2 regions of the Lysinibacillus sp. NPDC097162 genome follow, and region 2 is predicted to be linked to the other one. Evidence: riboswitches for the same ligand, from Rfam matches in the RefSeq annotation. Region 2 holds a riboswitch; the other holds the start of a gene.
What was found. Region 2 has a riboswitch for thiamine pyrophosphate ahead of thiW (energy coupling factor transporter S component ThiW). Riboswitches for the same ligand answer to the same signal wherever they lie in the genome.

Region 1: linked by a shared signal. The riboswitch ahead of thiT (energy-coupled thiamine transporter ThiT) and the one ahead of thiW (energy coupling factor transporter S component ThiW) in region 2 are both predicted to bind thiamine pyrophosphate.

Annotation. Positions count from the first base shown of each region.
Region 1 is NZ_JBIWDT010000008.1:51,192-67,844, forward strand. It holds gene ACIQXW_RS21910 (helix-turn-helix domain-containing protein) at 1-641, opposite strand, end outside; gene ACIQXW_RS21915 (class I SAM-dependent methyltransferase) at 783-1,532, shown strand; gene ACIQXW_RS21920 (GNAT family N-acetyltransferase) at 1,836-2,423, opposite strand; gene ACIQXW_RS21925 (polyphosphate kinase 2 family protein) at 2,533-3,360, opposite strand; gene ACIQXW_RS21930 (hypothetical protein) at 3,568-4,281, shown strand; gene map (type I methionyl aminopeptidase) at 4,329-5,084, opposite strand; gene thiT (energy-coupled thiamine transporter ThiT) at 5,339-5,899, opposite strand; TPP riboswitch at 6,021-6,128, opposite strand; gene ACIQXW_RS21945 (magnetosome magnetite crystal formation protein family) at 6,257-6,589, shown strand; gene ACIQXW_RS21950 (hypothetical protein) at 6,618-6,740, shown strand; gene ACIQXW_RS21955 (AAA family ATPase) at 6,929-10,009, opposite strand; gene ACIQXW_RS21960 (exonuclease SbcCD subunit D) at 10,006-11,163, opposite strand; gene ACIQXW_RS21965 (SGNH/GDSL hydrolase family protein) at 11,560-12,492, opposite strand; gene ACIQXW_RS21970 (aminopeptidase) at 12,525-13,754, opposite strand; gene ACIQXW_RS21975 (DEAD/DEAH box helicase) at 13,756-14,904, opposite strand; gene cuyB (cysteate racemase) at 15,052-15,753, opposite strand; gene ACIQXW_RS21985 (carboxylate--amine ligase) at 15,750-16,653, opposite strand, start outside.
Region 2 is NZ_JBIWDT010000005.1:19,400-36,052, reverse strand. It holds gene ACIQXW_RS18485 (VWA domain-containing protein) at 1-2,545, shown strand, start outside; gene thiW (energy coupling factor transporter S component ThiW) at 2,605-3,096, opposite strand; TPP riboswitch at 3,317-3,424, opposite strand; gene ACIQXW_RS18475 (MFS transporter) at 3,480-4,676, opposite strand; gene ACIQXW_RS18470 (ABC transporter substrate-binding protein) at 5,078-6,151, opposite strand; gene ACIQXW_RS18465 (ABC transporter permease) at 6,148-6,945, opposite strand; gene ACIQXW_RS18460 (ABC transporter permease) at 6,942-7,751, opposite strand; gene ACIQXW_RS18455 (ABC transporter ATP-binding protein) at 7,741-8,847, opposite strand; gene ACIQXW_RS18450 (helix-turn-helix domain-containing protein) at 8,865-9,407, opposite strand; gene ACIQXW_RS18445 (peroxiredoxin) at 9,812-10,354, shown strand; gene ACIQXW_RS18440 (TlpA family protein disulfide reductase) at 10,589-11,041, shown strand; gene ACIQXW_RS18435 (potassium channel family protein) at 11,323-11,985, shown strand; gene mprF (bifunctional lysylphosphatidylglycerol flippase/synthetase MprF) at 12,152-14,674, shown strand; gene ACIQXW_RS18425 (GNAT family N-acetyltransferase) at 14,857-15,423, shown strand; gene ACIQXW_RS18420 (GNAT family N-acetyltransferase) at 15,614-16,111, shown strand; gene ACIQXW_RS18415 (alpha/beta fold hydrolase) at 16,121-16,653, shown strand, end outside.

The DNA.
Region 1 (16,653 bases), on a different contig from region 2:
GGTGCAATTACCTTCTGCATATAATTCTCTACAGAATCACGATGTCCGTCAGCTCGTTTGTTTATAAACGCTTTATTAAAAACTTGTTTAGTAGTGGCGTTTACACACATAGCTTCATTAAAAGGAGCGTAATCGGAATCCCCCATTAGTCTATTATCCTTAAATTCCTCATACATCATTTGTCCGTTCAAAATGTTAAGTACGTCCCTCTCAAATAATTCGCTTTTCGTATTTTGTAACCGCTCTACCTCAACTTTTTGATTGATATTCATTCCATACCATTCCCCGTCTTTATTCATAGTGAGTTTAACAATTGACTGAACAGGCAACTTGCTAAGTTGATATTCTTTCGGACTTATACCAAAAACAGTTTTAAAAGCTCTGCTATATGCTTCCTGCGAGGAATAATCGTACTCAAAGGCGATGTCAATTATCTTTCTGTTTTTCGCCAAATCTTCTGTAGATAAATACAACCTTCTAAGATGAATATACCGTCGAATACTAATACCTGTTACTTGGTGGAATTTAAAAGAGCAATAGTACGGGGAGTATCCCATGAAATTAGAAAGCTCATTTAATGAAAATTGATTTTTTAATTTACCTTCAATCCACTCAATCATAAATTGTATTTGTTCATCCATTTATTTCACCCCCCAAATAAAATTATAAGTAGCATCCATATCTTTTATATGATATTTCTTGTGTTTTTTAAAAAATAATTAACTAAATTATGTATAATAATACTATAAATAGAAAAAATAATAATTTAGTTGGAGGAACATATGCAAACTTATCATTCTATTTCAGCAGAAGTTTATAATATTGATAAACCAATTGGCAGTTCGTTTGGTGATGTTGAATACTATAGCCAAAGACTTTCACATGTGAAAGGAAAAATATTAGAGCCAGCTGTTGGAACGGGTCGTATTTTAATTCCATTACTTGAGCAAGGATTGGCAATTGAAGGTTTCGATCTTTCCGAAGAAATGTTAGCGTACTGCCGAGACAATTTAAAGATGGCAAATAAAGAAGCAAACATCTTTCTAGCCAATATGGAGACCTTTCAGTCAGAACAACAATATGAAGCAATTATTATCCCAGCAGGAACATTTTTATTAATTGAAGACGATGACAAGGCTTTTCAAATACTAACTAATTTTCACCATCATCTAGAATCAAATGGGCGATTAATTGTAGATTTATTTTTGCAACCTGATTTTAGTGAAGGTAGCTCACACTATCGAACGTTTACAAACAATCAAGGCGAATTAATTACATTACAAGTAACACAATCTGAAGTAAATTATATTAATCAAACAACTACTTCGCATCATCGCTACGATAAATGGAAAGATGGTAAATGTATCGAAAGCGAATTTGAAATTTTTACTTTGAAATGGTATGGAATCAATGAATTTAAAAGGCTTCTAATGCAAATTGGATTTAGAGATATCGTTATTTCAGCAGACTATTGCTATCAGCAAGACCCAACAAATCGAAATCAAGTCATAACATTTGAAGCTGTTAAATGACTGTTCGATGCGAAATGAACATCTAAAAAATGTGGGTGGGACAATACTTTAAAATTTTATAAAGAGTGAGCACTAGTTGTTGGTAGCGGAGGTGGCGACTCCTGCGGGAACGCACAAAACGTAAGACGCAACGATCCGCGCGTAGCGAGGGTTGCGGCTTACGGTGTGCCCGCGGAAAGCGCCCGCCGTAGCGGACAACAACGGCATTGCAAAAAAAGTGTTAAATTGATTGTAGTCAATCTAACACTTTATCTCTTTTACCATTGCCACATTTGCACTTTTTAATAGCTTATAGCCTATTCATCATGATGGCTCTAAGCGGGCATACATATAGTGATCTACCCATTGGCCATTGATGTACAATAATTTTCTTAACAAACCTTCTCGTTGAAAACCTGATTTTTCTAAGACGCGGATAGATGCGTTATTTTCAGTTGATACATAAGCCTCCACACGATGTAATCCTATTTGTTCAAAGGCAAATTGGACAACTAATTCTACAGCTTCTGAAACAATCCCTTTCCCAACATAGATTTCATCCATTGCGTAGCCAACAAATGCACTTGAATACGGTAAACGTTTGATAGCGTACAACGAAATGTGCCCTATTAAATTATTTGTACCTAGCTCATATATACCAAATGTATATTCCCTCTTCGAGTTCATTAAATATAAACTTTCTTGAATTTTTTTATATTGAGCATCAACTGTATAGTATTCAGGACGCTGTAACGGCTCATATGTAGACCAAAAATATTTATTTCGACTTACAAGACCCATTAAGCTTTGTGCATCTTTTTCTTGGAATGTGCGAACGTAGCATTTTCCCCCCTGAATCGAGACCACATTTCCACCCTTTTTCCTTAATAAATTCCAAATTTTAAGCACCATTTCTCCCCCACAAGCCTTCCGATAAATGTAAATACATATTCATTGTATGTAAAAAAAGATGCTGCTACAACTAAAACAGTCTTGTCTTGTTATCACAGCATCGGTCGATTTATTTACTTGTTTTTACTTGTTTTTTAGAATGTATTTGTAATTCAATACTTGATGATTCAGCGTCTTCTATATGGGACTTATCTAAAACATTCGATAGATGTAGACCTCTTTTTTGTGCCTCGCGTTCAATATGTGCAAGTGTTTCTTGTAACACTTGTACTCGTGCATGTTTTTTATCGTCTCCTGCCACCAAAATCCAAGGAGCATTTTTCTTATCTGTTTTTGCAAACATTTCATTTGCCGCTTCTATATACTCAGGTGTTTTCTCACGATTTCTCCAGTCTTCATCCGTTAACTTCCATGATTTATACGGATCCTGCGCTCGCTCATTAAAACGCTTTAACTGCTCTTCATCTGACACATGTAACCAAAATTTTATAATAATGTAGTCTCCAGCAGTTAAAATCTTTTCAAAGTTGTTAATCTCTTCATAAGCACGAGACCATTCATCTTTTTTTGCAAATCCTTCAATACGCTCTACTAGCACTCTTCCATACCAAGAACGATCGAATATAGCGATTTGTCCATGTTGCGGTAACTTTCTCCAAAAGCGTTGCAAATAGTTATAGCGTAGTTCGTGAGGCTGTGGAGCTGAAATTGGATGGACTATGTAACCTCGTGGGTCTACACGTTCAATTAGACGTTTAATGGCGCCACCCTTACCTGCTGCATCCATTCCTTCAAATACTAGAATAAGTCCGATTTTATTGTTTAGTAAAAATTGCTGTGCATTTAACATTTCGTATTGAAGTACTTTTAATTTCTTTTTATATAATTTTTTATCTAGTTCAATCGATAGGTCAAGATTTTTAAGATTTTGAGCCATAAAAATTCCACTCCTTCAAATTGGTTATTTCTATTGTACTAAAGAAATATTTGGATGCATATTCAAATGGTAAAATGTAGATTTTTTAATGCAAATTCATATGATACATTGTAAGGGTTTTCCGCTATAATAAAATAGATATTATGTGACAGTCATATACTTATTTGTCTTTTCCCTATACAATTTAACACGAAGGGAGAGGAATCCTTGCCTAAGTTTATTTTAATGACAATAACCTTTATTGTCTCACTCATCCTAACCTTTTCATCCTATTTCATAAAAATAAATGGTCAATCTTCGTTAGAAATCTCAAATCGTTTTCCCGTAATGTTTGCACCTATTAATATTAGTTATATGATATGGATATTAATTTACATTTTACTCGCATATTGGTTAGTTATGAATTTTCAAAAGACATCTATTAAACAGACTGTTCTCTTTAGCAATGTATGCATTTTACAGGCGCTCTCTATCTTATTTTGGCATTATGAATTATTCATCGTATTTTTCTGTTGTTCTGTAATTTTAGTATTGTACTTGTTTATCCTTTACAATACTTATCCGCATACAAATAATGCTTTAACTGGCCGTCTGCCCATTTCAATTTATTTTGCCTGGTCTACATTTATCATGATGACAAATGCAAGTTTTACGCTAACATCTTATGAATGGCATGGTTTTGGACTTAGTAACCCACTTTGGGCAGTTATTTTACTGTCAATCGGTGTAGCCATCGCCTTACATATTCGCTACTATCATTTCGATATTGTTTATCCTAGCGTGTTTATATGGGCTTATATTGGCATTGCATTCCATAATCAACTTGATGAATTACTTGTGACGACAGCGGCTCTATTTTTATGTGGCGTCCTAATCGTTGGTATCCGATTTGTCAAAAAAAAACCTGCTCACCGAAAATAAATCGGTAAGCAGGTTTTTCATTTAGCCTTGTTTATTACTTGGCTATTTTATGCTTCATCTAATGAAGTTAAAATGATTGGTTTATCTTTTGTAACAATAATTGAATGCTCAATTTGGGCAACTAATGATTTGTCAGGTGTAATAAATGTCCAGCCATCACCAGCTTCAACGATATGTTCTGCTTTCGCAGAAATAAACGGCTCAACTGCTAGCACCATACCTTCTTTCATAATTGTTGAATCCCAAGCATCGTAATAATTTAAAATATGGTTTGGCTCATCATGTAATGAACGACCTAATCCATGACCTGTTAAATTCATAATAACAGTTAAATCATTTGCATAAGCTTCACGCTCAACAGCTTTCCCAATTTGGTTTAATTTAGAACCTGCTTTTACTTTTGTCATAGCGCGATCAAAGGCACTTTTTGCTACGTGACAAAGTTTTTCTTTATCCTCGTAACCTTCCCCTACTACAAATGAAATACCTGTATCTGCAAAATAGCCATTTAGTGAACCGGATACGTCAATATTTACAATATCCCCTTCTTGTATAACACGTTGTCCTGGAATACCATGGGCAACTTCCTCATTGACACTAATACAAGTGTATCCTGGGAAATCATATTCTCCTTTAGGACCAGAAATAGCTCCTGCTTCAGCAAACATGCGGCCTGCAATTTCATCTAATTCAAGTGTTGTCACACCCGGTTTTGTAGCTTCCTTCATTGCCTCACGAATTTCTGCACAAATGCGACCAATTTTTTTAAAGGCTTCAATTTCTTCTTGCGTTTTTACAATCATTTTTAACGTCCCTTTCATCTAATATCTATTCATTAATATAACATAACTTTATATGTCCATAACGCCAAACGCTTTAATTATTCTATGCTAACATTATTTCATAAGTACCATGCAAATAATAATCAGGCCTTTTTTGAAGTTCTTCGGCTAAAAAATATTGACCAAATAACGTGGAAACCTTGGATAATAAAAAAAATAGCATACTAAGTAACACTTAGCATACTATTTTCTCTTTTAGGACAGTCTTATAGTGTTTAAGATTTTCGCTGCATTAATTGTGGCGCAGCTGTAAATAATAGCACAGCAACAATGGCTGTTAAAATTGTTGCTGGAAGCATGTATGTTCCATTGTAAATGATTGAATAAATCCATGCGTTTTGCTCGCCTGCATACTCTGCAAAGAATACTGCACCTGCAAATGTGTGCGCAAGATAACGTAGGAATCCAGCTAACAACGTACCAATGACAATATAAACGGCCATTTTCTTTTTATTTAAAGCTGTTGCCGCTTTTAATACAGGTTCACGAACGATTGCCGCTAAACCTACTACGGTAAAGGCTACCCCGTAATCTAGTAATCCTTGAAGCCAGTGCACAATATAAGCACCAAACATTGTTTGCATAACACCAATCAATAGCCCGGTTGTGAGTCCTGATAAGAGGCCCCAACGAAATGCTATTAAGATGATTGGTACCATTACTAAGCTTACCGAGCCACCTTGTGCCCATACTTTAAAGGAAATTTGATCGAGTACAAGTCCTACCGCTGCGAAAATTGCAATTTCCACCAGCATGAGTAATCTTTTTTTGTCCATATTATTATTCTCTCCTTTGTTCCGATGTAGGATACAAGAGCAGGAATAGAAATCATTTTGATATGCATGTCAATCCGGCATAAAAAAACGATGCCAGGACAGAGCCTCACATCGTAAAAGTGTCGGTTTCTATCCACATCCCTACGCAAGCGTTAACTTACAGGTTCGAAGAGTAAAGGCATTACGTGCCCAGTCTCAGCTGACATCATCAGCTCCCCTTGTGGTCGTTACATCTAATTTTTTTGTTGAACACCCTCATTGTACGCAAACACTTTTGCAATTACAACCTTTTCAACATTAATTTTTTTGAAACTTTCGAGTTTTCTATGCGTAAATAATTAAAAAGGAGGGACTACTATGGAGAATCCAAAAATTTTATCTGCCTTTAGTTATCTCAGTATTTTTTTTGCACCATTTATCGTTCCGTTAATCGTTTATTTCGTGTCAAAAGATAGCGATGTCAAGAGACACTCCATCAAAGCACTTATTTCTCATTTAATACCGTTTGTCTTTGGTATCATTTTCTTTATCGTCTTTATATTTTCTACTATGTCATTAAACACGTTTGATCCTTCGTCTAATGGGAATACATTTATTATCATATGGTTTGTATCTTTTGGTATTTATTTACTCGTTTCGTTAGGCATAGTCATTTGGAATATTGTCCAAGCTGTACGAGTTATTCGTTAAAATTTAGTACTAAGGAGCTGTCGTATTCATGAAAGTATCGAAAGTAGTTAAAACTGCTATAAAATTAGCGCCCATCGTTATTCCGATTGTCAAAAAAGTGGTCGCAGCAAAAAAAGGAACAACTCCAAACGTAACGACACACAAAAAATAATAGCCAATGGGCTCCTATAACGTAAAAACCCACTTCGCTTTCCTGCTGCGCAACAATCTGTAAGCCGCAGGAGGCTTCGTAGGTTTTTACTTTGTTATACATAAATTGTTTGAGTGACTGGCACTTTTTTGGGGTCTAACCCTACTCCCAGTGCCCTAAGAATTCAGAATTGTTTGAGTGACTGGCACTTATTTTACTTCAAAATGTGTTGTACTATGTCCGCTCAACGTTTTTTCAACGTGTAATACTGCCGGCATAGCAGCCTTTAACTCGGCTACATGTGAAATAACACCAATCATTCTTCCAGAGTCTTGTAAATCAATTAGCGTATCAATCGCTTTATTTAACGCTTCCTCATCCAATGAACCGAAGCCCTCGTCAATAAACATTGTTTCAATACGAATATTACCTTGGAAGCTTTGAATTACATCGGCCATACCTAATGCAAGACTTAATGATGCATTAAATTTCTCCCCACCTGATAATGTTTTGACATCTCTTAATTGATCTGTATACGCATCATAGACATCCAACCCAAGCCCACTTTGCTTCGCATGTTTCTCTAACCGATCGGAACGACGCAGTTCAAACTGTCCATTCGATAAATGGAATAAACGAATATTTGCTGCCGCAGTGATTTTATCTAAATAATTAATTTGAATATACCGCTCAAAGGAAAGTTTTTTCGGATTTTGACCATTCAACACTGTGTAAAGCTCTTTTACACGACCTGCTTCTTTTTCAAGGACACGGATTTCCTTTGCCGTTTCCTCTACTTTAACAATAAAGTCTGCACATGCCTTTGCATAGCTTTGCGTTTGTTGTAAGGTTTTAAATGCTTCTTCATATGTGGCACGGAGCATCTCAAGCTTTTCTTCTAATACTGTTAGATCTTGCTTTTCTTTTCCTTCAAGATGCTTTGCTCCATCCTCCATTTGTTGCTGTAAGGAATGTAATTGTAAGGCATAATCACGACATGCTTTACGTAAATCATCAATTTGACTAACGCTACGCTTTGCAGCAGCATAATCTTCATACGTTGCAAAACCAACATCTTTCATGCTTACTAAAAACTGTTCACGCTTGTCATTCAGTTTATTTAGCAATTCCTCATATGCGGTTTTAGCTAGTTCTTCTGCCATTGATGCTTTATTTGTTGCTTCCTTAGTCGTTTGTAAGTTTTGTTGTATTGCGTTCCAAGCTGACTGTAACGCCATTTTTTGTGATCCCACATCTGCAATCGTTTGTTTTAAAGCTCGTAATGACTGTACATGTTCGGGTATTTGCTTTTGCTGTTCTTCTACAATCGCTTGCTGTTTTATTAATTCTTTCGATTGCTCTGCAAAATGTTGCTCTAATTGTAATTGTTTCTGTTGTAGCTGTTCATTTTTTTCGTGTTGCCCTTTTAGCTTAGCTCGCGCGACGGACAGTTGGTCATTCACTATTTTTAAAACAGTCACTTGTTGTTCAATAGCGTGTAAAGAAGTTGTCAGTTCTAATCGATCAGCTACTGAAATATGATAAGCATCTACTTGTTCAATTGCCTCTTGAAGCAGTTTTTTAGTCGATTTTAACGTCGCCTCTTGTTCCAAATATTTACGCTCAATTGCATTGGTCATCGCTCGTAAAGATTCTAGCTCCGCTTCATCTACTACTTCTAACGGTTCTCTATGTGTTAGTTGATGTGTTGTGCTACCGCAAACTGGGCATGGATCTCCGTCCTTTAACTTAGCTGCTAATATACTTGCCTGACCGGTAATCCATTGTTGCTCTTTTGTTTGCAGTGCTTGCTTACTTTCTTTGTATTGTTGATGTGCATTAATAACAGCTTGCTCAGCTACTTCAATCGCTCGCTCATATTTTTCAATTTGAGCTAAAAGTGTTACTTGCTCTTTCAGTAATGGAAGCTGTTCTAAATAGCCTGCATATGGTTCCATCTGTTTTTCATATTGCTCAATCGTTGCTGTTAATTGTCGAACTTGCATTTGTTCTTTTTCTAAAATATGAAGATTATCAGCTACTGCACGCTTGGAACTTTCGACAAGCTGTTCTGTTATTTCTAATTGCTGCTGATTACTTTCAAATGCCTCAAATTTCGGCACTAATGCTAATAGCTCTATTTCGCGTTGCAATATTTGCTGACGCTCAGGCTCTTTTGCTTCTTCCTCTGTATACAATTGTTGCGATTTCTTCAGTTGTTCCACTGCATTTTGGTGATTAATTGTAGCTTGCTGATAAAGTTGTTCTTTTCGATTTTGCTCTGTCCGTAAATCTACACACTGTTGTTCAAGCATAATGAGACGATTTGCTTGCTCTGCTAACTGTATTTCCTGTTCCATAGCTGTATACTTTTCTCGTTGTTGCATCAACAATTGCAAACGTGCTTGTCGTTGTGCCTGTTGATCGAATTGTTCATTGAGCGCCTTTGCCATACTGTAATATTCTTGTTCTTTTTGATGATTTGCATAAGCTTCTTCATAGCGCATTTGTTCCGTTCGTATACTAGCACTATAAAAGAATTGCTCCTCTTCAAGGGCATTTTTTAGCTGATGCATATTGTCGGTATTATTGCTTATACAAGTAAATAGTGTTGATGATCTGTGTGGTAAAACGCCTGCAATTTGTCCAAGTAAATGCTCTTTTAATTGCTGGGCACGTTCTAAATCCTTTTCTGCTTCTTTTCTTTTTAGATCTAGCTTTTTTGTCATTGCACTGAAACGATCCGTTTTAAAAATCTTACGTAAAATCACTTCTTTATTGGTTGAATCTGAAGTTAAAAGTTTGCGAAACTCTCCTTGTGGCAACATTACAATTTGACTAAATTGATCTTTTGTTAGTCCTATAATCTCCAGCAACTTTTTATCCACTTCATTTGTTTGCTGTTTTTCCACAATACTAAAGTCAAATTTACCATCCTTCATTTCTGCTAACTCGACTTTTTTTCCTGTAACACTTTTATTTTTTGCTTTAATATGGCCCGGCTGACGTACAATTTGATAAACTTTACCTCTCATTTCAAAAACCAATTCCACTGAAGTGTAAACATCATCTGCAGCAAAACCGCTTCGAAGCATCGCTGTATCCTGACGATCTTCTCCGCTTCCTGATCCATAAAGTGCATAACAAATGGAATCAAAAATAGTCGTTTTACCAGCACCTGTTTTTCCTGATATAGCAAATAACCGATATTCACCAAGCTGTTGGAAATCAATAATTTCTGTATGTTTGTAAGGACCGAAAGCAGTAATAGTTAACTTGAGTGGTTTCATCGAACTGCCTCCCGTTCCTCTTCTAATAATTCCTGTAGCATTTCTATAAATAAACGTTCAGTTTCTGAGTCAGGCTGTTCACCCAAAATATCAGCATAAAATCCTCGGAATAAATCAATATCCTCTACTTTTTCCATTTCAATTGCTTGTATTTCATGGTTTTCTTGCATTCGTGACGCTTTTCGTTCAATATGCATCGCATGAGGAAATACTGTACGAATTCGCTCCATCGGTGAAGCGACTGGTGTGGCGTCTGTTAAACGTACGAAAACATAATCATCACATGGTGGTAGTTTTAATAAATCGTCCATCGAGCCCTCTACCACTCGTAGATCACGTCTTGGCACAAGTTTTTGTTTAGTGACTTCTACGTTTCCACTTGCATCTAGTTCTACAATTAAAAAGCCTTTTTCATGTAAATGTTCAGACAACGAATATTTTAAGGGAGAACCCGCATATCGAATCGATTCATTCAATACAAAATGGGCTTTATGGAGATGCCCCAGTGCCGTATAGTTGAAATGTTTAAATAGCGCTGCATCCACACAATCAGACCCACCGATAGATAGTGGACGCTCTGAATCACTCGTGTTTTCTTCTTCATAGCCGTATTTCGTCACAAAGCCATGTCCAATAAAAACATTACGCTTTGTTGTTTCCATCGTTTGTTTGATATGTGCGATAATTTTTTGCATTGCATCTTGATGTGTTTGAATCGTATCATCTTCTAACATAGTACGGACTGAAGCTGGCTCTGCAAACGGCACAAGATGAAAATGGACCTCACCGAATTCGTCTGTTAGTACAATAGGTGAATGCTCTTTTGTGAACTGACCTACTATATGTAATCCACTATCACGCATTACACGACTACCAAAATTCAATCGACCTGCACTATCATGATTGCCAGCGACCGCTAACACAGGAATTTTCTTCTCCAGTACAATTTCTGCTAAAACATCATTCAGTAAATTAACGGCCTCTACAGGTGGCATTGAGCGATCATATAAATCTCCTGCTACAATAATTGCATCCGGTTTTTCTTTATCGATGGCTTGCATAAATTGCTGTAAAATATAGTGTTGATCTTCAGTCATATACATCCCTTGTACAAGCTTGCCTAAATGCCAATCGGCTGTATGAAATAATTTCATTGTATTTGCGCCTCCTGTCTTTTTCTATTATTTTATTTTATCATGCATTTAACTATATTCTTGCTTTAAGACAACATCTTTTATATGGAAAAAGCCTCAATTGTTTCTGTGCCTGTTACTCGTTACAGCACTCGGCACGGGCACCTTGCAATGTTTCAACCTTCTATTTCGTAAAAATCCACTTCGCTTTCCGCGGGCACAGTGTAAGCCGCAACCCTCGCTGTCGCGCATTTCAGAATTGTTTTGGTGCCTGGCACTCATAAAATTCAGAATTGTTTCGGTGCCTGTCACTACAATAAAAAAGTATGCTAAGTTACTTGAATTGTCCCTAATTAGGAAGCAGTTCATTTACTTAGCATACTTTTTTACTTTACAGCTTTTTGGATCTTTCATGTCCTAGATTCGTTGTAGTTGCAAGCGTTGATTGGCTCTGGCTTTTTCAATGAAAGTAGCATAGCCAATAAAGCCTTGAATGTTTCTGACGGTTGAAACTTTCTCCTGTTTTGCTTCTACTGACCTTTTCTTGGACTCTGCCTGTTTTTGTAATATTTCTTGAAATGTCATTGGATTAGGCTTTGGTAATTCTGATGTAGAGATTGCTAACATATCACTACCACTATAAGATTTTAAAAAGGCATTCGCCATTTGACGATAACCTTCAAAATTTGGATGGACATCCGCAATATTTGGCAAGAACTGTGTAGCTTGCAATCCGAAAGCATCATAGACATTAATGTAAGTCATCCCTGCCTGCTCAGCTTGTTGCTCTAAAATCGTATTTAACTTCATGAGCTGTGCATTCGTTCCCTCTTTTTGTGTTGCATGCACATTTGGATAGGCAAAATAATAACCCATGACGTACACTTTCGCATTGGGTGCACGTAATTTTAGCTCTGCCAACATCTCCGCTATATTTTTTCTGGCTATATTTAAAGCGTAGTCTACCTGAAGCTGTGAAAATGCTAACGTACCAGCCATTGGGTTGACCTGCACAAGACGCAGTAAATCATTGGCGCCTGCTGAAATCGTAATAAGTGTTGCGTTCGCTAACACCTCACTTGCTTCTTCTGATTTTACCCGCTCTAAAACGTCCGCTGTTGTGAAGCCTGGGAAAGCGAGTTCTTTTGTATAGTGACTCAGTTGTCCCATCTTCCCTAAACGCATCGCGATAAAATCACTATAGCCTGCATCAATTTCCTGATATGGTGTTTGACCAGCTGCTAATGAATCACCAAGTGCTACATAATTTTCAGCACGTGCAAAAGCAGATGAAACACCAAGTGTTAACGAAAGCACCGTTATACTTACTAGGCTCAATAGTCGTTTCATCTGCTCACCTCACATTTATTTACGTTAGTCTATTAAAAAGCCCAGCTACCTTTACGGAAAATTGGCTCCACAGTACCATCTGGTAAAATACCGTCAATATCCATTTCGCCGCTACCAATCATAAAGTCCTCATGTGTAACTGAAATATTCGCCCCTAACGCTTCAAGTTGACCATTTTCTAAATCTCTTCCACCTTCTAAACAAGTTGGATAAGCTTCGCCGATAGCTAAATGGTTTGAAGCATTCTCATCGAATAATGTATTGAAATATAATATTTCTGAAGCCGAGATTGGGGACTCATGCGGGACAAGTGCTACCTCTCCTAAATAACATGAGCCCTCATCGACTGCAATTAACTCTTGTAAAAGGTATTGCCCAACTTGCGCTTTCGCATCAACAATTTTTCCTTCTTCAAATGTAAGCTTAAAGCCATCAATAATATTGCCTTGGTAAACTAATGGCTTTGTATTACTAACATAGCCATTTACACCTTGCTTCATTGGCAACGTATAAACTTCTTCCGTCGGCATATTAGCGATGAAAATAGTATCATCAGGAGTTTTACTGCCACCTGTAAGCCATTTATGCTGAGGTGCTAATGCGATCGTTAAGTCAGTACCTGGTGCAGTATAATGAAGTTTTGCATACTTTTTATTGTTCAGTAATGCAGCTCGCGATTCTAAATTTGCAACATGTGTACGCCAGTTTTCAACAGCGTTCCCCTCACCAATATGCACCGTTTTAAAGATGGCTTCCCAAAGAGCTGGTACTTGTTTTTCAACTTCTAAATTCGGGAATACTTTTCCTGCCCACTTTTCTGAAGGTACTGCGACGATAGTCCATGCAATTAAATCCTTCATGACTGCATTACGGTAGTTTTTCAATGCTGCGCCTGATACCTTTTGATGTGTTGATAAACGGTCTGCTGGAATACCAGTTAATTTGTCTGGGTCAGCCGCATCTATCCATAATAATGCCCCTTTGCGTTCGATTAGCTCATCACGCATTTTAACAACCCATTCTGGAAAACGATTAAATTCCTCATCAGACGCATGCTCGAAATAAGCACGGTCCATTTCATCATCTGAAAAATTAACATGAACACGACCAGCTCCAGCTTTGTATGCCTCCTTCACCACTAGACGAGCAAAGTCTAAAGCTTCCACTGATGTATTCACTAATAAGTATTGCCCTTGTTGAATATTGACACCAACCTTAACCGCTAGTTCTGCATATGCCTGTAATTTTTCTTCAAATGTCATATTAGTTCCCTCGCTTTTGTCCAATTGTTTTTGAATTACCTTCTACGAGCTTTCCATCATGCCATACCTTCTGCACTGGTTTGCCTGGAATCTCACGTGTCCACTTTTTATACGTTTTTTCATCATGGTATGATAACAATGTTAGTACTTCACCATCTGCACCTGCACGACCTGTACGACCAGAGCGATGCAAATACTGTTCAATTGTACGTGGAACATCGACATGAATAACATGTGTTAAACCAGCAATATCTAAACCACGCGCCGCAATATCTGTGGCAATTAAAACACGCGCATCTCCTTTACGGAATGCATCTAAAGCTTTTTTACGTTCTTCCTTTTTCATGTCAGAATGTAATGTCACAATTGGTGCTGAACGATATTGTAGCTTCGTTTCTTTCATTAACAATTGATCGATATTATTGACGAAAGCAAGGGCACGTAAGCCTTCTGTATGTGATAGTCTACGGAGGAAGTCTGTTTTATCACGCTCTTCTACTTTCAAGAACGAATGCACGACTTTACCAAACTTCACCATATCCTCAGGTTTAATTTTAAAGCGTAATGGCTCAAACATCATACGGCTTGCGACTAATTCAATTTCTTCAGTAATTGTGGCAGAAACAACAACTACTTGGCGACCGAATGCTGACCCTTCGATAAATGATTTCACCACAACGCGATACTCGCGGCTTAGTAGCTGATCACATTCGTCTAAAATAACTGTTTCAATTTCTTTTAACTTTAATTTACCCGAACGCACTAATTCATTTAAGCGACCTGGTGTACCAACTACGATGGTTGGCTTTTTCTTTAACTTCTCAATTTGTCGTGCAGAGTTTGCACCACCAATAAGTTGTTGTACGGTAATATCAGTACCCGCTGTCCATTCACGAATGACCTCGACGATTTGCATTGCTAATTCTTGAGATGGCGCAACAATTAAACCTTGTGTTTGCTTTTTCGATCCATTTACTTTATTAAGTAAAGGCAACACATAAGCCAATGTTTTCCCTGAGCCTGTTGGTGATTCTGCTACAATATCCTTGCCTTCAAGCATTGCTGGAATCATTTCTTCTTGAATTTTCATCGGTTCTTCAAAGTTCCATTTTGCTTGTAATTCTTCTTTTAATAAATTTATTACTGACATGTTAATTCCCACCTTATTATCCTGCTTGACATTAGTTTAACACACTAGCTGTGCACAAGCATTTTCCTTCTATATATTGTGCAATACTCATTAATCTTTTAGACATGGATTAAAAAAGCTCACCTTTTACAACAGGTGAGCCAAATGTTACTCCACTAATTCATAGCCGCATGCTAAAATAGCACATTCAGCTAAAACGATTAATGAATCTATATATTTGTCACTTAATTTTAAGTCTCGATTGACGATTGATAACTCTGTACAGCCTAGTACGATACGATCACAATTCAAGGCTAGCATCGCTTCTTCGATAGGCAGCCAATCTTCTTGTGTGACATCCTTACCAGCTTTCACATAATCGTAAATAATCGCCATCACTTTTTCTTTCATTTGATCATCTGGTATTACTGGTGTAATGCCAAACTCCTCTAATGCATCTTGATACATGCGTGACGTTAACGTGCCCGTTGTCGCTAAAATACCAACCCGCTTTGCCCCTAAATCATTTGCTCGCTTTGCCGTTTCACGAATCATGTGTAGCACAGGAATTGGAGAGCCTTGTGCTATTTCATCATAAAAGGTATGTGCCGTATTACACGGAATGGCAATTAAATTTGCTCCAACAGAGGCTAGTTTTTTTGCATCCTCTATTAAAACTGGAACAGGGTTTTCTTTTGTTTTATCTAATATAAAAGCTGTTCGGTCAGGAATATTTGTATCATTATCAATAATGGTATGTACATGCTCCTGATCTTTTGTAGCCTTTGTACGTCTTACAATCATTTCGCCGATAAACATTGTTGCAAGTGGACCGACGCCACCAATTATACCTAAAGTTTGTTTTTTCATGAGTTAGACAGACCTTTGTTGTTAAAATATTTCTTATATTTGCGATAGAAGCTTAAATTATCAAGCGTTACATTCAGCCAACGCTTCGCATTCATATCTTTATAATTAAAAATAGAATCCGTTGCTAAACCTTGTCGAATCAAACTTTTAGCTTCAATTACAAGTTGTTCATTTAATACGTATTTAAATAATACACCATTAGGCACTATCGTCCAAAGGTGCTTGTTCTGCACATATGTTAGCTGCTGTTTACTTCCCCGAATAAAATCATCCGCTACATACTGCATTAAATTATAGCCGCTTGCTGTCACATAATAATTCGATAGTTCATTATGTAATTCCATACTCAATAATTTGTACAGTCCATCACGTTCATCATATTTCATATCAAATGTAGCAAAGCCTTGAAATTGTAGCGCCTCAAGAAACGTTTTAACACAATCCATTAGTTCCTTGTCATAAGTCGTCATAATGGCGACATAGCGTCCAATACCGTGCGGTGAATGCTCTTCTAAAATCGGGTTCCCTACAGATAGTAGCTTGACTTTGTGATCTTGTCCAACATAAGCATTTACAACACGCATATTGGCATCTTCACCTGGAATATATTGTTGCACCATTAAATCATCACGGTAGGCAGATTCCTTATATATTGCGTGAAAAATAGCATCTTTTTCATCTTCATTATGTGCAGTATATACCTTTTTCTTACCGGGGAAAATACAACTTGCGTACTTCGTCATATTCATAGGCTTAATGATAACAGGATATTCAAATGGCATCGTCAATTGCTCATAGTCATTTACCGTACAAACATGCATTGCAGGATAGTGGAAGCCATACGCTGCACAAAGCTGATACATACTTTCACGCTTTAATAGTTGATTGGCAAGTGGTTCA
Region 2 (16,653 bases):
TATGTACTTTGGGTGGACTTATTGGCAAGAGCGTATGCGCCTGAAAAAAAGTCATCTTGTTGTAATGAGCATTCGTGTAATAGCAATCGGTTGTTTGGTCTTTGCACTCGCAGCGCCCTATATTTTATTACCAGTAAAGGACGAGCAAGTATTATATTTAGTTGACCGTTCTGCTTCGATGAATAACACAGAAGCGGAAATGACTAGTTTTATAGAGGAAAGTTTGAAATCGAAAAAGGATGAACAACTTGCAGGGATTTACTCTTTTTCATCAACTCTCCAAACAGAAGCGATTTTATCGAAATCATTAAAGGAAGTTCCCAAATTTACTGAAGTCAAAGGAACAGACCAAACGAATATTGAGCAAAGTCTTCAACTTGCTACAGGTATTGTCGATCCTAAAAAGGCAACAAGACTTGTTTTACTAACTGATGCCAATGAGACACAAGGGAGCGCGCTAGATTTTGCAACGAAGCTAAAGGGCTCCAATATTAGTGTAGATGTCGTTCCATTTCATCAAAGTGTGACGAATGATGTGTCGCTAAAAAGCTTTGTTACACCACAAGTAGCTTACGTAGGTGAACAGCAGCAGCTTGTTACGGAAGTAAATGCTACAGCTGCAGGACAAGGTGAACTATTACTGTACGAAAATGACAAACTCATTCATCGCGAGTCTGTAGAACTTGCACAAGGTTCAAATGTTTTCACATATAAACATACGGCAACTGCAGAGGGGCTTGTAAAATATGAGGCACACGTGCAAGTTGGACAAGATGCTATTTTTGAAAATAATAAATTAACAAGTATTACAATGGTGCAAAGTGAGCCACATTTACTCATTGTTAATGGCTACGATACGACATCACCAATTGCTGCAGCGCTAGGGGCGAATTCAATCTCCTATAATGTGATAGATGCAGCAAGCTTACCAAATGAACTTTCTAGCTATTTGCAATATAACGCTATTATTTTTGATAATGTACCTGGACACTTAGTCGGTGAAGCGAAGATGGGCGTTATTGAGCAGGCAGTCAAAAACTTTGGTGTTGGCTTTACAATGGTCGGCGGTGAAAATAGCTTCGGCTTGGGTGGCTATTTTAAAACGCCGATTGAAACATTATTACCTGTTGAGATGGAGATAAAGGGTAAAGAGCAATTGCCATCGCTAGGACTTGTCATCGTACTTGACCGTTCAGGAAGTATGTATGGCTCAAAATTAGAGCTAGCGAAAGAAGCGGCCGCACGATCAGTTGAAATGTTACGCGATGAGGATACGCTTGGGTTTATTGCCTTTGATGATCGACCTTGGGAAATCATTGAAACTGGACCGCTTGGTAATAAAGAGGAAGCAGTCGATACGATTTTATCGGTAACTCCAGGTGGTGGTACGGAAATATATAGTTCACTTGCAGCGGCATATGATAGTTTGGCAGATTTAAAATTGCAGAGGAAGCATATTATTTTATTAACTGATGGACAGTCGCAATCAGGCAATTATGAGGATTTAATTGAAAATGGTAAGGAACAAGGGATTACACTTTCTACAGTGGCGATTGGACAAGATGCAGATGGCAACTTACTACAGTCATTAAGTGAAATGGGTAGTGGTCGTTTCTATGATGTCATTGATGAACAAACAATTCCTTCAATTTTATCACGTGAGACAGCCATGATTTCCCGTACTTATATAGAAGACAATCCATTTTACCCTACAATTTATAATGCAGCTGGATGGAATGCACTCTTTGCAAATGGTGTGCCACAAATGAATGCATATATTGGTACGACAGCGAAGCAGGGAGCTGCTGTGATTGCCGAAAGCGAGAAGGAAGACCCTGTATTGGCTCAATGGCAATATGGACTTGGTAAAACTTTCGCTTTCACATCAGATTCGACAGGGAAATGGGCTGGTGACTGGGCAAGATGGCAAGGATGGGGATCATTTTGGCAAACAATTATTTCGCAAATGCTACCAAGTTATAATGATGTAGCCTATGATGTACGTCTTGATACAGATGGCTCATTTATCATTACGGACCCGACAAATGAAGCTGCCTTTTTAGATATTGTCGCTGTTGATGAATCTGGCGAGGAGCTTGATTTGCAGCTTGAAACGATTTCTGCTTCGCAAGTACGTGCAGTTGTCCAAGCTAAACCAGGGTTGATTTTTTTCCGTATTGCTGACGAAGAACAGGCGATTTATCAGGCTGGACTAAGCGTACCGTACAGTGCAGAATATGAATTACGTCCTGTGAATGAAACACTTGTCGAGCAACTAACGAAGCAAACAGGTGGCTCTGTCTTGAAAGAACCACAAGATGTGTTCCGTAAGTTCACTAACAAAGGAGCAGAGCGCCAAAATATTGCAACATGGTTATTATTAACGGGGATGCTATTATTCTTCGTAGATATTACGATTCGACGCTTTGGCTGGAGCTTCATAACAAGGCATAAACAAAAAGAAAAGTCTGTAGAAGAAGCAACTGTACAGTCGGAAGACACAAACGTTGCACAGTTATTAAAAGGGATGAAAAAACGCTCTTAATTAAAAAAACGATAGCACATTGCTAAAAGCGTGTGCTATCGTTTTTTTTATAAACATAGCTACTTCGTAATAAGAATATGCGATGCGTTTTTCTTTAGACTGCTAGCAATCATAATACCAAGAAATGCCCCAATTAAACTAGATGTAAAAAATGCAGGCATAAAAAATAATGCTCCTACGGACGTTCCCATTAATAACTGCGCATATGGTACAGCGACTAATGAGGCAAGGATACCAGTGCCAAATACTTCACCAATACCAGCTAGCCAGTTGTTGCGACTGTATTTATAAGCAAAGGCTGCACATGCAGCACCGATGACGCTACCAGGAATCGCTAAAAGAGAGCCTGTGCCTGTTAAGATACGAATTAATGATGTAACTATAGCAACGACGATGGAAGGCATAGGACCTAATAGAATGGCACAGATGACGTTGATCGCATGTTGTACAGGATAAGCACGTGCAATGCCAGTTGGAATGGAGACAAAAATAGAGCCTGCTACTGCAATAGCTACTAATAAAGCCATCGTAGTTAGTTTTCGAATAGACATGATAGATACTCCTTTTAGTTTTGTGCGATGAATCGCCGATAGAACCCAGTGAACCGCCGGTAAAATGTGAGAAATCGCCGATAGAACTTCCGAAATCGCCGATAAAACCGGACAAATCGCCGGTAGACCTCGCAAAATCGCCGATAGCACTGTCTAATGAATACAAAAAAGCCGCTTCCTTGTCACGAAAGGAAGCGGCCTTGCATTTTACATTACACGAAAGCAAGCGTCGCCACTTCCCTCCGCTAGTGTGAACTAGATCAGGTTCAAAGGGTCCGTATATGAGCATATACGTCTCAGCCTTGTAAAGACTCCCCTAGTGGTATTAAACGATTTAATTTTTCGATAATAAATGTACCATATTACAAATAATTGTCAATAGACTAATTTGCATCAGGCTGCATAAGATGCGGCGCCTTTTTCAATGTCCAAATAAGCGCTAGTAAGAAGCATGTCATTAAAATAATTGCCCCAAATATATACGGGCTGTTCATATTCCAATCGAATAAAAGACCCGCAAGTGCAGGACCAATCATATTTCCAAGACTCATATAGGCATTGGTAAGTCCAGCGGCTAAACCTTGTTCATTACCAGCAAGTTTAGAAATCAGTGTGTTGACGGCTGGGCGAATAAGTGTTGTTGCCGTTGAGAAAATCGTTGCGACAACTAAAATAAGTGCGAAGCCAGAAACAAATAATATTAGGAAAATAGCTACAGCAGCAATAAATAAATTGACTAATACAACTTTCATTTCCCCAAAGCGTTTAAAGAGTGGTGTTATGATGAACATTTGCACAACAACACCAAATGCGCCACCGACAGTTAAAATGATCGCAATATCGGTAGGTGTGTAGTTAAATTTGTCTGTCACAAATAATGATAATGTCGTTTGGAAATTGGCGATGCCGAACGAGAACACTAGCATAATTACCAACATAACAAAGTATGGCATTTGGACTGAACGTGCCATCTGTCTTACGAGATTGTCTTGCTTTTGTGCTTTCTGAGCTGCACTTGGTTTTGTAGAAGGTAATAACAACAATGAAAGGATAGAGGCAATAATAGCAGCTCCTCCAGCCATGAAAAATGGGAAATGCAAACTAACTTTAGATAGGAATCCACCAATACCTGGTCCAATCATAAAACCAAGAGACATAGCGGCACCTAACATGCCCATTCCTTTACCTCGTTCTTCATACGTTGTGATATCTGCTACAAACGCCATAATTGGAGGTGCTACAAAGGCAGAACCTAAACCTCCTAAGAATCGAGCAACAAAAAGCATCCATACGTCTGTAGATAGCCCGAACGAAATTTGCCCAATACCAGTTACAATCAGACCAAAAATAATCAAATTTTTTCGACCATATCGATCCGAAAGATTCCCAGCAATTGGAGAAAAAATGAATTGTGCAAAGGCGAACGTTGCAATTAACATGCCAAGAACTTGTCCTGCTGCACCAAATATATGTAAGTACTTTGGCATAACAGGAATAATAATTCCGATACTCCCCATTGCGATAAACATATTAAACATTAAAATATACAAAGCCGCCTTGTTAGACTTCTGCTGGGTCATCGAATACCCCCCTTTTTTCTATTGAAACATTACTCCAGTCTATCATAAAGAAATATTGCTTGGCTATTGGATTATAGTCGTAGATGAATGACCTGGTGATTGGAACAGAGATATTGTTTTTTCCTATGAATAATACCGTTGATTTCCGCTACGGGCGGTCGCTTTCCACGGGTATACTGTAAGCCGCAACCCTCGCTGGCGCGCAGCCTGTTGCGTCTTACGTGTTGTGCGTTCCCGCAGGAGTCGCCGCCCTCCGCTCCAATTAACTGAACATATCGGAAGTGAAATTCTCTATTAGAACTATCAAAAGAAAAAATGACAAAAGACACCAAGTATTTAAACTTTTGATGCCTTTTGTCGACTCTTTGAGAGAGAAAAATATTGTTTTTTCTCTTTAGTATTTATCGAATACTCATTTTAAATTCTAAAAACAATTCATTGTATTTGCCTAAATATTCTGGACCAAGGTTTTTATATACTTCTAATTTTTTGCGTTGCTCCTCGGAAGGGTAGAAGCGCTCATCAGTTACAACTTCTTTATCCATTAAGTTCATCGCTGCAATATTAGGTGTAGAATAGCCTACATAATCAGCGTTTTGCGCACCAGATTCCGCTTTCAACATAAAGTTAATAAAAGCATGTGCACCATCAACATTTTTTGAAGTTTTCGGGATAACCATATTGTCAAACCATAAGTTTGAGCCTTCTTCTGGAACAGCAAAGTCTAAGTCTTCATTTTCAAATAACATATCTGCTGCTTGACCAGACCATGTGAGAGCGACAGCCGCTTCGTTATTAATCATTAAAGGTGTAATTTCATCACCGATGATTGCTTTAACGTTTGGTGCGAGTGTAATTAGTTTATTTGTAGCCTGACGTAACTCATGGTCATCTAACGAGTTAAGGGAATGACCAAGACTATTTAAGCCCATGCCAATAACTTCACGTGCACCATCTACTAAAAAGACTTTACGTTTTAACGATGGGTCCCATAAATCTTCCCAAGAAGAGAAATCTAAGTCACCGACCAAATCTGGATTATAGACAATACCTACTGTGCCCCAGAAATAAGGAACAGAGTATTCATTGTTATCATCAAATGGTAAATCGAGAAAATACGGATCGATATTTTTAAAATTAGGTATTTTCGTTTTATCTAACGGAAGTAGTAAGTTTTCTTCCTTCATTTTTTCAATCATATATTCAGATGGCACTGCAATATCGTAAGCCGTACCACCTTGTTTAATTTTCGTCATCATTGCCTCATTGGAGTCAAATGTTTCGTAAATAACATGGATACCCGTTTCTTTTTCGAATTGCTTTAGCAAATCAGGGTCGATATATTCTCCCCAGTTAAAAATCGTTAATGTATCTTTACCACTTTTACCACCGTTCGCACTCATTGCGTCAGCAGCGTACATTAAAAGGGCGGAAACGACAAGAATAGCGATAGTAGCTTGAATTAAAGATTTCATTGTTGTCCCCCCGTTCTTTTACTTGTACGGCTAGTAAAGAAATAATAGCCGACTACAACTAATATAGTTACGAAGAATACTAAACCAGAAATTGCGTTAACCGTTAAAGAAATACCTGCACGAGCCATCGAGTAAATTTCAACAGATAATGTACTAAAGCCATTTCCTGTTACGAAAAATGTTACGGCAAAGTCATCCAATGAATAAGTTAAAGCGAGAAAGAAACCTGCAAAAATACCAGGCTGGATATACGGTAAAATAACGCGCATCATGACATCTTTTTTTGAAGCGCCAAGATCTAAAGCTGCATCAATTAACGACTTATTCATCTCTAGCAATTTCGGTAAAACCATAAGTACTACAATAGGAACACTAAACGCTACATGGGCTAATAATACCGAAGCAAAGCCTAGTTTAATGCCAACCATTGTAAATAATATTAAAAAGCTTGCGCCGATAATAACATCTGGACTAACGATTAACACATTATTTAAAGAAAGTAGGGTATTGCGCATTTTCGAATCTTTTACCGTAACAATACCAATTGCTCCTAATGTGCCAATAATTGTCGAGATAAGGGCTGAAAGCAGTGCAACAATTACCGTATTAATTAAAATAACGAGTAGTCTTGAATCCTCGAAAACTGCCTTGTAATGGTCCAATGTAAAGGATTGGAAGTTAGTCATGGAATCCCCACTATTGAATGAGTAAAAGACTAAGTAAAGTATAGGTGCATACAGGACGATAAAAACAATCGCTAAATACACTTTTGCAGATGTTGAGAGTTTGCTCATCGTACGCGACCTCCTTTATCCTTTTGACCTGTAATAAGCATAATAATCACCATGAATAAAATTAAAAATACGGCAATCGTTGAACCCATGCCCCAGTTTTGCGTCACAAGGAATTGCTGTTCAATTGCTGTACCCAGAGTAATGACACGATTCCCTGCAATTAAGCGAGTAATCATGAATAGTGATAAAGCTGGAATAAATACAACTTGAATCCCTGATTTAACGCCATCCATCGTCAATGGTAATACGACGCGACGGAACGTTGTAAAAGCAGATGCACCTAGGTCGCGGGCTGCGTATATAAGCGTTGGATTTAGACGATCCAATGAGTTGAAAATTGGTAAAATCATAAATGGTATAAAAATATAAACAGATACAAAGACAAAGCTAATATCTGTGAATAGCATTTGCTTCGGATCAAAGCCGAATACTTCAATCGCTGCGTTAATCGGACCATATAAACCAAAAATCCCTATAAATGCGTATGTTTTTAACAATAAATTAATCCAAGACGGAATAATAATGAGCAACAGCCATAGCTGCTTGTGCTTTGTTTTTGTTAAAAAATAAGCTGTTGGGTATGAAATAAGCAGTGTAAAGAATGTTATTAAAAACGCATACCAAAACGAACTAAGTGTCATTTTTAAATAGACAGAAGAGAAAAATGCTTTGTAGTTATTAAGCGTAAAATTGCCATGTAAATCTAGTAGGGAGTAGTAAACAACGAGAGCAATCGGCGCAATAACAAAAAGTGCAATCCATAAAACATATGGAAATAACGCTGATTTCGAAGTTTTAGTTTGCATCTTCGTCATCTCCATAGGATTCTAGACGTTTATCGAACTCTTCCTCAGTTTCATTTAAGCGCATTACATGAATGGCTTCTGGATCAAAGTCTAATCCTATTTCTGCCCCTACTTCAGCTTTTTTCAATGAATGTACAAGCCACTCATTACCTGCCTTGTCATATGTGGAAAGCTCATAATGTACACCACGGAATAATTGTGTATCTACCTTAACAATTAATTTTCCTTTGTCGACTGTTGTAATTTCTAAATCCTCTGGCCGTATGACAATATCGATTTTCTCATTTGGTTTCATCCCTTGGTCAACACACTCAAACACTTTACCAGCAAATTCAACTGTAAAATCTTCTATCATAACACCGTTAACAATGTTTGATTCTCCGATAAAGTCGGCAACAAAACGGTTAATTGGTTCATCATAAATATCTACTGGCGTACCTGATTGTTGAATTTGACCTTCACTCAGTACGAATATTTCATCACTCATGGCTAGAGCTTCCTCTTGGTCATGTGTAACAAATACAAAAGTTTTACCAAGTCTTTGTTGTAATTCACGTAGTTCATACTGCATTTCAGTACGAAGTTTTAAGTCTAGTGCAGAAAGAGGCTCATCAAGTAAAATTACCTCTGGATCATTCACAATGGCACGAGCGATTGCCACTCGTTGACGTTGCCCACCTGACATTTCAGAAATTTCACGATTGCCGTAACCTGCTAAATTGACAAATTTAAGCGCTTCTGACACACGTTCTTTAATGTTGCTTTCAGGAAGCTTTTTAATGCGTAGTCCAAATGCCACGTTTTCAAAAACGTTTAAATGTGGAAATAACGCATAATCTTGAAATACTGTGTTAACTTGGCGTTCATTTGCTGGAACAGTATTAATTTTTTTATCGTGGAAGAATACATCACCTGTAGTAGGTTCTGTGAAACCAGCTATAATACGTAAAATAGTTGTTTTACCGCAACCAGAAGGACCAAGTAACGTATAAAACTTACCTTTTTCAAGCTCTAAGTTAATATTTTGTAGGACGACTGTACCGTCACTATATGATTTTGAAACATTTTCAAAGCGGATAATTGAATTTGTTGTCATTGAAGCGCCTCCTTAAGCTATAAATAAGAATCAGTTGCGACGAGTAAAATTTTTGTCTCATCGTCATGTGCATTAAAAATTTGATGATGATCGGATGCGTCAAAATAGAGCGCATTACCTTCACTAGCTATATATTGTTCATTCCCTAAAACGAGACGAATACGCCCTTTGACAATATAAATAAACGTTTCTGATAGAGATGGTTCGAATTGTTTAAATTCTCCATCAGCAGCAAGTGTCAAAAAGATGGGCTCCATTTCTTTCTCATTTGAAGTAGGAATGAGCCATTGAATTTCATATTTTTTTTCTTCATCTGTATAGGTCGATTGATCTTCCTCAGTGTAGACAACTTTTTGTTCTGGTGCATCATCATCAAAAAATTCCTTAGGCGTCGATCCTAAAACTTCTAATAATGAAAAAAGCGTTTCAATAGAAGGCGAATTCAAATCTCGCTCCAGTTGTGAAATATAGCCTTTACTTAAATCAGTACGTTCTCCAAGCTCTTCTTGGGTAAGACCTTTTTTCAAACGAAGTGCTTTAATTTTTCCTCCAATTTGCATCCTTTCCCTCCTAGAAGAAGTTTAGCAATCATAAACTTTTAGAAAATGAAGTTTACTTTAACGAAACTTTTAGTTTACTAAAAACATTACTATTATACATAATAATAAAAAATTTGCAATCGTTTTAGATGAAAAAAAGTACAAGAAATTTATAGAAAAAATGCATATAAATTTTCGTGCATATTTTTGGATTTTTCCAGAATAAATTTGCGGAAATTAGCAAATAACTAATTTGTAGACATAATTATTTTTTGGGTATTTGACAAATATTTGTCAATGCATATGCGACGATTAGCGTGGCGAAGTGAACTTCGTTGAAAAACTGTGCTTTCTTTGCTATCGTAGAAGACGGTTCGCATGTGCGAATAGAATATAAAACTACATATTATTCGGAGGGATTTATAATGGCAGAACGCATGGTAGGTAAACAAGCCCCAGATTTCACAATGGAAGCAGTACTTGCAGACAAATCTTTTGGTAAAGTATCTTTAGAAGAAATTAAAGCACAAGACAAATGGACTGTATTATTCTTCTACCCAATGGACTTCACTTTTGTATGTCCAACAGAAATTACTGCAATGAGCGATCGTTATGACGAGTTTGAAGACTTAGATGCAGAAGTAATCGGTGTATCAACTGATACAATCCACACACACTTAGCTTGGATTAACACAGATCGCACTCAAAACGGGCTTGGCGATTTAAAATATCCATTAGCAGCAGATACTAACCATGCTATTTCGAAAGAATATGGTGTTTTAATTGAAGAAGAAGGTATCGCACTACGTGGCTTATTTATTATTAATCCAGAAGGCGAACTAAAATATCAAACAGTATTTGATAATAACATTGGCCGTGATGTAGATGAAACTTTACGTGTACTACAAGCTTTACAAACTGGTGGTCTTTGCCCAGCAAACTGGCGCCCAGGTCAAGCAACACTTTAATTTGATTTAGCAAAAGTCCACTACCTATATAAGTACGGGATGAATGTTAGCTAATTCAGTGGGGGTTCACCCCAACTGAATGAAGCGGATGTCACAGATTTTATGAGGTGATTTTCGAGCGTGCTCGAAAAAAATCTGGACGCAATTACGCCAAGACGTGATTGATGCATAAAATAAATAATGGGTCCCCACGATACGCTTGTGGGGATATTTTTTTCTAGGGAGGATTTTTTTATGAAACTTCGTGAACAAATGCCTGAACTTGTAGGCGCAACAACGTGGTTAAATGGTGAAGTAACAAAAGCAGAGCTAGTTGGCGAAAAACCAACGTTAATCCACTTCTGGTCAGTTAGCTGTCATTTATGTAAAGAAGCTATGCCAGATGTGAATAATTTCCGTGATCAATATAAAGATGAACTAAATGTTATCGCTGTGCATATGCCTCGTTCGGAAGCAGATACTGATTTAGAGACAATTAAAGCTGTTGCGGCAGAGCATGATATTACGCAACCAATTTTTGTTGATAGTGAAATGAAGCTAACAGATGCATTTGAAAATCAATACGTTCCTGCGTACTTTGTTTTCGATAAAGATGGTCAGCTTCGTCATATGCAAGCTGGTGGAAGCGGCATGAAGATGCTAGAAAAGCGTGTAAATCGAGTTCTTGATGAAATGCGTAACGCATAATTTTAATATTTGAAAGACGAGGATGTTCAAATCCTCGTCTTTTTTTATCTTGCTGTAACAGACCTTCTAGTATGTAGGAACTGGCGAATGGTAAGAGGGACTTTTCGAGCAAGTTCAAAAAAAGTTAAGCTGAAGCGTAAATAATTAGTAGTTGTATGATAGAATGTCGAAAGTTATAGATAGAATATATAAAATGGGGAATCGTATCCTGTTTTGACGATACATATGAGTAAATATAAGTTAAAATAAAGTAATTGTAGTTTTCGGAGGGATTTTTAATGATGAAAAAAGAATTTGCTGTCATTGGACTTGGACGTTTTGGGGGAAGCATTGTTCGTGAACTAATGAGTCAAGGAGCGCAAGTTATGGCGATAGATCATTCATCTGAACGGGTGGATGAATTTGCTGCGATTGCTACTCAGGCCGTTATTGCAGATTCAACAGATGAATCGGTATTAAATTCATTAGGCATTCGTAATTTTGAACATGTTATTGTCGCGATAGGCGAAGATATTCAGGCTAGTATTTTAACGACAATTATTTTAAAAGAAATAGGTGTTCAGCAAATTACAGTAAAGGCTCAAAATGATTATCATGAAAAAGTGTTAAGAAAAATTGGGGCAGATTTTGTTGTGCATCCTGAGCGTGATATGGGTATTCGTATTGCCAATAATATGCTGTCTAATACGGTACTCGATTATTTAGAGCTTTCAGATGAACACTCAATCATGGAGCTAAAAGCAAATGATGCCATTGCAGGCTACTCGATTATGGATTTAGATATTCGAGCAAAATATGGCATTAACATTGTAGGGATAAAGCGAGGATCGGATATTATTGTTTCCCCACAAGCGAGTGACAAAATCTTACTAGGGGATATTATGCTTCTTATAGGTGCAGATGTAGATATAAATCGTTTTGTGAAAAAAGCGATGAAAGAATAAATGGGTGCCAGGCACTCAAACAATTTCACGTTGTGCTGTGCGAAAACATCCGCCTGCATCCGAAATCAACGGCAGTTATATTTAATATGCATAATCCCTAAAAGGGTATTAAGAAGTTTGTTCGAATTTTAAACTTTTAAGAAAGCTTGGGGAGTAGGTTTAGCACATGTTCAAAATAAGGAAAGAACCATTAATGCGGTTTCTGAAAATTTTATTTCCAGTCATACTGTTAGCGATAGCTATTTATGAAATTCAGCAATCGCTAAGAGGCGTAGATGTTAATTTACTTCGGAATGAAGTTAGTCAATTACAAATATGGGAACTGTTATTGATTTTTTTCATCGCATTTTGTGCGATTACTCCGATGATTTTTTACGATGTCATTTTAGCTAAACTACTAGGAATCAAAATGAACAAGCGCACTTTGCTGAACAATTCATTTATCGTCAATACATTTTCTAACCTCATTGGCTTTGGTGGTTTAGTAGGCGTTTTTCTACGAAATTATTTTTATTCAAAATATAAAGAGGATCGAGAAGGATTGTTGAAGAACATTGCCTCCGTTACTCTTTTTTATTTAACAGGAATCTCTTTGTTAGCCTGGCTAATGTATGTATTCTTTTGGGACTTCCCATTACTAAAAGAAACTCGGTGGCTTTCAATTGCCGTAATTCTTGTCAGCTTATATGTTCCAGCCTTTATTGGGATGCACCTTATTCGTTATAAAAAAGGTAGTTCTTTATCAATAAAAGTATCTCTTCAATTAATAATTACTTCAGTAGCAGAATGGCTTGCAGTTTTTTTCGTTATTTGGCTGCTAACGTTAATCTTGCATATACCTATTGAGTTATCGACCCTTATACCGATATTTTTAATTGCCTCATGTGCTGGCATAATTAGTATGATACCTGGTGGGGTTGGCTCATTCGACCTCGTATTTCTATGGGGGACGCAAAGTGTTGGAATCGGTGAAGAAAAAGTACTTTTTTTATTAATTTTGTACCGTGTTGGCTACTTCGTATTACCATTTTTAGTATCCGTACTATTATTTATTAAAGACTATTGGGAACGCTGGAATCGATCTTGGGATGACTTACCAAATGTTATTTTTCAAAAAATTAGTCATATGTTGTTAACAATTTTAGTATTTATCTCAGGCATTGTGTTATTGCTATCGGCATCGGTGCCTGGCGTTTTAAGTCGGCTAAAAATAGCTCAGGAGTTTTTATCATCACCAATTATGAATATCTCCCATCAATTGACTGTGGCAGCAGCCTTTATCCTTTTAGGATTGTGTAGGGGAATTAAATATAAAGTGAAAAAAGCTTATCAACTTGCAATCATCGTGCTTAGTAGCTCGGCTATATTCTCGATCATTAAAGGCTTTGATTATGAAGAAGCGATCTTTTTACTAATTGTCGCAGTGTTGCTCATGGCATCGAAAAAACAATTTTATCGAGAAAGTTATGTCCTCACATGGGGCGTCATCCTATTTGACCTTGCTGCCGTTCTTTTTATTACTGCAATGTATTTATTAATTGGATATGTCAACTTACCTACTGCAAAAATTCATATTCCAGCAGCGTTACAATATTATATCCTTACCGACTATCGGGATTTATTTTTTAGTGCAATTATTGGTATCCTCATTGCGTGTGTCATTTTTTACTATGGCTATTTTACGCGCGGAACGAAAAAAATGGAAAAGCTTCTATCAAGAGAGCACGAAGATAAAATTAAAAACCACTTAATGGAATATAAAGGGACTGAGTTTTCTCATTTAATATTTTTACATGACAAATTCATATATTGGAATGAAAAGAATACAGTGTTATTTGCGTATCAAATATTTGCAGATAAAATTGTTGTGTTAGGAGATCCAGTAGGGCAAGAAAGTGATTTTTTATCAGCTATTCAAGAGTTTTTGGAATTGGCAGATAAACATGGATATACACCTGTTTTTTATGAGATAAACAACAATATTTTCCCTTCTTTACATGAGCATGGCTATAGCTTTTTTAAACTTGGTGAGGAAGCATTTGTTGATTTAGATAAATTCACGTTTACTGGTAAAGAAATGAAGAGTAGTAGGGCGGTAAAAAATAAGTTTGAACGAGAGAACTATGCGGTTGCATTATTAAGCCCGCCATATTCACAGGAACTCATGAATGAATTGGAAGAGGTATCAAGTAAATGGCTACAAGGAAGAGCTGAAAAGGGATTTTCTCTTGGCTTTTTCGATGAAAACTATTTGAGTAAGTCAAACATTGCTGTTTTAAGAGGCGCAGAAGGTGTGATAGGCTTTGCTAGCATTATGCCAATGTATGACAATGACGAAAGAATTTCAGTCGATCTCATGCGTTTCAAGCCAGGTGCACCGTCTGGAACGATGGATTTCATTTTTTTATCGCTGTTTGAATGGGCGAAAGAACAAGGTTATCGAGTGTTCAATATGGGCATGTCGCCACTATCAAATGTGGGGCAATCGAGATATTCCTTTTTAAGTGAAAAAATTGCAGCACAAATATTTTTACATGGACATTTCTTCTATCATTTCAAAGGATTAAGAAATTTTAAATTAAAATATGCTGATTTTTGGGAACCTAAGTATGTGGCATATCGTAAAAAATCTTCATTACCATTTACAATGGCACAAGTAACGCTATTAATCGGTCGAAAAAGAAAATAAGTGAATTTTAAATTGCAAGTAAGACATACTATAAATGGTAATGTGCTATAATTTTCCTAATTACAATGGAAGGAATGATGAATATGAAAAAGATACGGAATGTGATTGAGAAGTAGCATATAGAGGATATGCCACTTTTCAAGCAATTAAAAAAAGAAATGAAAATTGAAAAGAGGCTGCTTATGTACACAGATCAAGAATTAAACATTCGTCCTATCATTGAGTCTGATTTAGAGCGCATATGGGAGCTTATTTATAAAGACGAGCAACCAGAATGGAAAAAATGGGATGCTCCTTATTTCCCGCATCAAGCTAAACCATTGAATGATTTTATGTTAATGTCACAGCAATTTATTAATCAAAAAAACTTTTGGGCAATTGAGGTTGATGGCGATATTTGTGGCGTAATCTCATATTATTGGGAGCATGAGCCTTCTAAGTGGTTAGAAATAGGTATTGTTTTTCATGAGTCTCATAATTGGGGCAAAGGACTTGGCACTAGAGCAATGGCACTTTGGATTGATCACTTATTTTCTACGATGCCACTTGTTCGCGTTGGGTTTACGACATGGTCAGGAAATAAACGGATGATTCGCGTCGGAGAGAAATTAGGGATGCAATTGGAAGCGAAAATTCGCAAAGTGCGTTTGTATGAGGGTGTCTATTATGATTCCATACGTATGGGCATGTTAAGAGAAGAGTGGGAAGCTAGAAAAGAATGCTTAAAGGAGCTTTCAACAACTAAATAACAAGCTAGTCATTATGAAATAAGATAGACTTAGTAATTTTGAAAAAATGTTTTAGCCTGTGTTCGATATTGTATCGGACGCAGGCCTTTTATTTTCTTTGAGAGGATTAAAACAAATTAATGTAAAATTGTGTTTGATTTCCTATTATAGCTTTGTCATAATAAAGAAAATTAAAATAGCGAGGCATGTTATGTTAATTACCGAAAATTGTATCATCCAGTCAATAAAGCCAAACCATGTTGAAGATATTTATTCATTGTATTGTAATGAGGATGTCAGAGCCTTTCTAGGAGGGGTACCGGAAAAAAGCTACATCTATTCTTCCTTTGACAGCATGCTACAAGCACCTTTGCCTAATTCATATTTTTATATTTCATTAAAAAACAAAAATGAGTTTATTGGTTTAGTGTCGATTGATGAATATCATGAAAAAACGACATATGAGCTGAGCTATCAATTTTTACCACAATATTGGGGTAAGGGTTATGCATTTGAAGTATTATTAGCCATCATCCATTATGGATTTTCCACCCTAAATTTATCAAAAATAGTAGCGGAAACGCAAACCGCAAATGTTGCCTCCTGTCGTGTACTAGAAAAGTTAGGTATGCAAAAAGTAAAGGTTTTAGAAAGGTTTGGTCATGAGCAAGCTGTCTTTCAGTTATTGAAAACGATAGAAAAAGAATAGGGGTAGCCAATGAGAAATTATATACAATACAATGCCAATCAGCATAACGAGGTTATTATTGCGATTCCAGCTCTTGGGGAACGGAAAGAAATGTATGCTGCATTGGCCAAAGCATTGCCAGAAGTGCATATTGTAGCAATTGATTTACCTGGGCATAATGGGCTGCTAGACAATGATTTTTCGTTTAAAACATATACCAAGAACATTAAAGAAACGATGGATGCGTTAAAAATTGCAAAAGCTCATTTTGTAGGAAATTCAATAGGCGCCTGGATCATTCAAAATTTTTATACAAACTATCGTAATTCAGTAAAGTCGTTAACATTATTAGACGGTGGCCATTATTTTCATGGACAATATCATCTTGATGATGAAATGGAGATAAAATTGCCTATTATTGAAAGCTACGAAGATTTACAAGAGGCGATAAATGAAGAAATAAAGAGCATGGGCATAGCAACAGCTGAACATCGGCAATATTTGTACGAATATTTTATTGGGAATTTTGTGAAAGAGGAAAATATCTACCGTCACCATAGTAA